2 regions of the Flocculibacter collagenilyticus genome follow, and region 2 is predicted to be linked to the other one. Evidence: predicted binding sites of a transcription regulator. Region 2 holds the regulator's gene; the other holds the start of a gene.
What was found. The regulator LexA, encoded in region 2, represses DNA repair genes until DNA is damaged. The targets are predictions, from matches to a motif close to TACTGTATNNNNATACAGTA.
Positions count from the first base shown of each region.

Region 1: uvrD (DNA helicase II) is a predicted target of LexA. The motif match lies at 2,025-2,044, and genes of this name have one in related genera.

Region 1 is NZ_CP059888.1:80,907-84,344, reverse strand. It holds gene HUU81_RS00350 (NRAMP family divalent metal transporter) at 1-1,033, shown strand, start outside; gene HUU81_RS00345 (PEP-CTERM sorting domain-containing protein) at 1,154-1,762, opposite strand; gene uvrD (DNA helicase II) at 2,128-3,438, shown strand, end outside.
Region 2 is NZ_CP059888.1:463,277-466,714, forward strand. It holds gene HUU81_RS02065 (hypothetical protein) at 1-126, shown strand, start outside; gene HUU81_RS02070 (hypothetical protein) at 402-572, shown strand; gene lexA (transcriptional repressor LexA) at 1,115-1,732, shown strand; gene coxB (cytochrome c oxidase subunit II) at 2,412-3,438, shown strand, end outside.

The DNA.
Region 1 (3,438 bases), 380 kb from region 2:
TATTACCATGTTCTTTGTACAAGCGGGCGTTACAATTGTGACGTCTGCACTCGCCCTCAATTTGTTTGGCGACCTCTTGAGTTTATCGCAGTGGGCAAGCTTCATTTTATTTACCGTCATCGTTATCTTAATTATTGGCCGCTACGCCCTACTGAATCGCTTGTTGAAATGGATGATGCTAATACTTGCTGTTTTTAGCGTACTTGCATGGTTAGCGGCTATCTCACGACTGGGCTTTACTCCAGCTAGCGCTATTAATACCAGTGATATGTTTAACACGCTAACTGCCGCAACCAGTATTGCGTTTATTGTTGCATTAATGGGATGGATGCCTACTTCGTTGGAAGTGTCGGTTTGGCATTCGCTATGGACCTTATCACGCAAGCAATCAGGTAAATTAATTGGCGTTACAGATGCCACGCTAGACTTTAAAATTGGCTACTTAACAAGTTTTATACTGGCCATAATTTTTACCTGGCTTGGAGCATTACTGATGTTTGGCCAAGGGGTTTCGTTTGCTAATTCAGCCGCTGCATTTGCTAGCCAATTAGTTAGTATTTATAGTAGCGCCTTAGGTGAATGGAGCTGGAGTTTAATGGCGGTGATCACTTTCATTGCACTATTTTCTACCACGTTTGCCGTGTCTGATGGCTTTCCACAAGTATGGAAGCGTGCCTATGTTATTCATCAGTCGAATAAAGTAACACCGATTAATCATTCGCAAGAGGCCAACGCCGATAGGGTTAATGTAATTAGTAATCGCGTGTATGTATCTAGCTTACTCATGTTAGCAATAGGCGGTTGGTGGATCATTTACGATTTTACTGCGGACATCAAAGCGCTATTAGACTTTGTCACCACAGTGTCATTCGTTAGCGCACCGATTTATGCTTGGCTTAATTACAAAGTGATTACCTCTAGCAAAGTGCCTTTAGCGCACCAGCCAACAGGTGTGTTTAAATGGTATACCTTAAGCAGTCTATCGTTATTAACTATATTTAGTGGTTATTTTTTGTATTGGCGATTTGGCTAACTAATTAGCCAAGGGTGTTGAGCTAAACAAGAGTGTGGTGTAAGCATGTGTGAGATTAATGAGCCGCAGGGGGCTGCGACTCATTCAATGTGCAATATGTTTAATGCCTATGTGTGTAGATTATGCAATGCGGCGCACACCGATCATCATTAGCCCCAAGGCAATAACAAAAATAGTGGCTGGCTCAGGGATGGTTGCAACACCCAATATTTCAACATCGTCGCGTGAGTCATCAACCCAAACCATAAATGCAGAACCTGAAAAGCTGCCATTAAATTCAAATGGCCACTCTGATTCAAACTGCGGGCCAGTTAGGCCAATTGCTGAATTACCTATTGTGATGTCATTTAATGCCGATAAGCTAACTTCTGAAAAGTTAATGTCATCGCTTGAATCTAAGTCGCCAACAAAAATATCAAAAATACTGACTTTATTTGAAAAAACAAATAATAAGCCTTCATCAGGATCGCTAGCAAAATCACTTGAAGAACCCGCATCCAGATCATTGCCATCATTCAATGATGACAATACACCTAAGCCGCTATCATCACGAAACACACCAAGATCGTTACCCACAACTTGGCTCCAACCTTCAATTTGATTACCCGATGCATCAAAGTTACCAGTCCACGCTGTTACAGATAATGATAAATTACCCGCGGTGAACATCATTTCGTTTGCCACCGTTTCATTATTGTCATCCCAGAACGGAATGTAATGATCTGCCATAAGCGTAGCCGAGGCGTTAAAAGAGAATACACTTTGACATAAGCAAAGCACAAAAAGAATGGACTGTTTCATGAATGGATTACTTCTTATTAGTGGTACAACAAAATTTTTATGCTTAAAGCAATAATCAAACCAACTTAAAAAGCCATTATAAAACATCAACTTTACTGCTTCTAAGTAACGAGCAGCATTTCTTATGTAAAATTTACTGACAATATTTTATTAGCGATTTTAATCTTATTTCCATTTCATAATTTTTAACCACTGTTATAATATACAGCACTTTTTATCTATTTTTTATACCGCTCATCGGCAGTCGACACATCTCAATGCTGTTCAGGTGACCAGAACTAATCAGGCGAATTATGGACGTTTCTCATCTTATTGAACATTTAAATGACCGCCAGCGTGAAGCGGTATCGGCACCATTGCAAAGCATGTTAGTGCTGGCAGGTGCTGGCAGTGGCAAAACCCGAGTGTTAGTACACCGCATTGCTTGGCTGATGCAAGTCGAGCAAGCGTCACCGTTTAGTATCATGGCTGTTACCTTTACTAATAAGGCGGCTGCTGAAATGCGAGGCAGAGTGCAAACTTTAATGGGCAGTCATGTTGGCGGGATGTGGCTTGGCACATTTCATGGGCTAGCCCATCGATTTTTACGCACACATTTTCAAGAAGCAAGCTTGCCTGAGACGTTTCAAATTTTAGACTCTGACGATCAATATCGCTTTATTCGCCGCACCCTTAAAGCATTAAATTTAGACGAGAAGCATTACCCACCCAAGCAAGTGCAATGGTTTATTAATAATAAAAAAGATGAAGGGCTGCGCCCACAGCACATTGAAAGCTACGATCACACCGAAAAGCAAATGCTAAAAGTGTACGCAAGTTATCAAGAAGCCTGTGACCGTGCTGGTTTAATCGATTTTGCAGAAATTTTGTTACGCGCACACGAAACGCTATTAAAGCATCCACCACTATTGCGCCATTACCAACAACGCTTCGAGCATATTTTGGTAGACGAGTTTCAAGATACTAACACCGTACAATATGCTTGGTTGCGACTGTTAGCCGGAGAACATGGCAACATTACGATAGTTGGAGATGATGATCAGTCAATTTACGGCTGGCGCGGCGCCAAAATAGAAAACATTCACAAGTTCACCAATGACTTTCCTAACGCGCAAACAATACGGCTAGAACAAAACTATCGCTCAACTAATACCATTCTAAAAGCAGCCAACCAACTCATTGAAAATAATAGTGCGCGTATGGGTAAAGAATTATGGACTGATGGCGATGCAGGCGAGCCAATCTCACTATACGCTGCCTACAATGAATTAGACGAAGCAAGGTTTATAGTTAACGCCATTGAGCAATGGTCAAGCAAAGGTAATACATTAAACGATGTCGCCATTTTATATCGTAATAATGCTCAATCGCGGGCACTGGAAGATGCGATCCGTCAGGCCAATCTAAAATACCGCATTTACGGTGGGCAACGCTTCTATGACCGACAAGAAATTAAAGACTCGTTGGCATATTTGCGCCTTATTACAAACCGCAATGATGACGCTGCCTTTGAGCGCATTATCAATACCCCAGCAAGGGGGATTGGTGAACGCACATTGGCAACCGTTCGAGACACCGCTAAACAACATGGGGCAACGCTGTGG
Region 2 (3,438 bases):
TGGGGCTGTCGCGTTCTTGGGAGCTCTGGCAATATAAAATACAAAGCACTTTTAGAAGATTTATCTAAAAATGGGCACACCCCCAAAGTGCGTAAATTCGCAGAAAAATTCGCAGATGAATTATAAGAACACTTATTTGTATTAGTTCAGATTTGTATTAGGTCAGACAAGATCTGACACATCAACATTGAAAACGTGAGAGTTACCCGTTTTATAAAGGTGCTGAATCTTTAAATCAAAACAAACTAAGAGGTAACTCTCATGCTTCATGCTGAGGCAGTCCTTAGCTATAGGAAAGTGTTTTAGCATAGTACTATATAAGAAAGGGGTCCTTGTTATTTTCATAAACCTAGTCTAATACAGTATAAGTATTGGATAAGGTTAGGGTTTATGTGTGATTTATGAAAATAGATAAGAATCAGAAATCAGGTGGGTACTTGCTTATTGCATGCGGTGCCGCTTTTGCTACAGCGGCTGTCTTCAGTGAGCAGTTATCATTTTTTGGGATTGCAGCGATGTTTATCTTATTAGGCATTGCATTTATATTGAAACATAATAACGCTAATACTTAACTTGTATAGCCGTTCAACATGCAGGCGCAGCGTTGTTGATTGCGCCTCTTCTCCTAGCATAGTAAAAAGCCATTTAGTTTTCTTAGGCTCAAAGATGCCAGCCTGTTGCTAAAAATACATTTTAGCGATTGAGTTATCGCAATTAAGAGCCATTTATTCATGGTTAACATGGCGATAGGATGAGGAAAATGTATGAGTTAAGCACGATTGAAAATATAATTTTCTGCTTTGGGCTTTTGTTATTTGCCTTGTTAATTTACGGATTGATGAGACTAGTACGCTGGGCTAAGCGCATGCCAAAAGGCGCATTTCTACTACTTACTATTTTTCCACTTATATCAATTTTTTCTATTCCCCCTCCTGTATTTAAAAAGGTCAACACGCCCTAAACAAGAGCTGCGAAAAAGAAGATGAGGGTGATCCCCCTGAAGATGAATAACTTCGAAGAAAAGATAATTACGCATCAATGTAATAAACTCTTTGCCATCTATCATTAACTGTATATACTCACAGTATCAATGTACTGTATGGAATAACAGCGTATGCGCCCATTAACGCCGAGGCAGTCGGAAATACTGCAGCTTATTAAAGATAAAATTCATGCTACAGGCATGCCGCCAACACGAGCAGAAATTGCGAAAACGCTAGGGTTTAAATCCGCTAACGCTGCGGAAGAGCATTTAAAAGCGTTAGCAAAAAAAGGCTTTATTGAGATTATTCCGGGAACATCACGCGGTATCCGCCTTGTTGAAGATGATACATTTGAAGAAGAAGGGTTACCGCTAATTGGTCAAGTGGCAGCGGGTTCACCTATTTTAGCGCAAGAACATGTTGAAGCGCATTATAAGGTTGATCCTCATTTATTTAAGCCTAACGCTGATTACTTACTACGTGTTAATGGTATGAGTATGAAAGACATAGGTATCATGGATGGCGATTTACTTGCGGTTAAAAAAGCGGAAGTGGCCGAAAACGGGCAAGTGGTCGTTGCAAGAGTAGAAGACGATGTAACGGTTAAGCGTCTTGAAAAGAAAGGCGACAAAGTGCTGCTTCACGCTGAAAACGATGAGTTTGATACCATTGTTGTAGACTTAACTTATCAACCGTTTGCAATTGAAGGACTAGCTGTTGGCGTTATTCGAAATGCAGACTGGTTTTAAGCTTCTCTAACGATTTATTTTCTATTAAAAAATGTCCAACATTAAAATAGCTAGCTAAATGCAGTTGGCTATTTTTCATTTTTATACTACCCACACCTTTTCATAAATTAGGCTTGCGCTAGCTAGTGGTAAAATTGTCGTAAGTGAAAAATTTATTTAAACCTGCATCGTACGTCCTTTCTTAGTTTGCTCATGATATGCACAAAATTTTTATAATTTTTTTCAAATAACTGTAGATTATTTGTCTGATTTGTTTAATTCTAATACACAATTCGATTAAAAAACTATCAAGAGACTTAGTTTAATCGATACGTAACATAAAGATAATAATAAGTATTTCGAAAATACTAATCTAAAATCTTAGAGTCATAATCAGCAAACGAGATGGTTGAGGCGTGCGCTAAGTCAAACCATTACGTGGAGAACGGGAAATAATAAAAATAGCACCGTTAGTACTGTGAGATGTTTACAAATATGGTGTTCTTTTTTATTTAAATTACTTCTTAATTGCTGCCTCTGAGGTGTTAGCAAGTGCGAGCTGTTCGAAATATAACAATAATAATTGAGCGGAATCGTCGCACAGGTTAAGTAGTACAGTGCATTTCGATCTGCTTTTTGCTTTAGCAAAAGACAGAGGAGAAGTCACGTGACCATATTGAGTTGTCGTCGCTGGTGGATCATGCTTGCGTTCTTGGCAGGTAACGTTACTGCGGAAGAGTTACCTTTAAATATGACTAAAGGTGTGACCGCAATTAGTGAACAAGTATACGGATTACACATGACCATTTTTTGGATTTGTTGTGTAATTGGTCTTGCCGTGTTTGGTGTGATGTTTTGGTCTATTTACCACCATCGTAAATCTAAAGGTGCAGTGCCTGCACAATTCCATGAAAATACAAAAGTTGAAATTGTATGGACAGCAATTCCATTTTTTATTTTGGTAGGTATGGCTATTCCGGCAACACTTACATTAATGGCGATGGAAGATACCAGCAAAGCTGATGTCAGCATTCAGGTTACTGGCTCGCAATGGAAATGGCACTACAAGTATTTAGATAGTGGTGTTGAGTTTTATAGCTTAATGGCTACTCCTAAAAGTGAGATTGCAAACAAACGGCAAAAAGGCAAAAACTACTTGCTTGAAGTTGACCGCCCCCTTGTTATTCCTACCAATAAAAAAGTGCGTTTTTTAATTACTTCTGATGACGTTATTCATAGCTGGTGGGTGCCAGACTTTGCGGTGAAAAAAGACGCAAATCCCGGGTTTATTAATGAAGCGTGGACCGAGGTAAATGAACCAGGGATTTATCGTGGTCAATGTGCTGAGTTATGCGGAAAAGATCATGGCTTCATGCCAGTTGTCGTTATTGCAAAAGCCCCTGCTGAATATGAGAAGTGGCTCAACGAAACTAAATTAGTGCAACAAAAAGCCAAAGAAGAAGAACAAAAATTATTGGCGATGAATATGTCTCAGGATGAGTTAATGGCAGTGGGTGAAAAAGTATATAACACCAGCTGTGCGGCATGTCACCAACCTAATGGGCAAGGTATACCAGGAGTCTTTCCAGGTATTAAAAATAGCCCAATTGCTACAGGCGAATTAGATGCGCACATTGACATTGTTGTAAATGGTAAGGGTGGAACCGCAATGCAAGCATTTGGTAAGCAGCTAAGTTTAAAAGAGTTAGCGGGAGTAATTACTTACC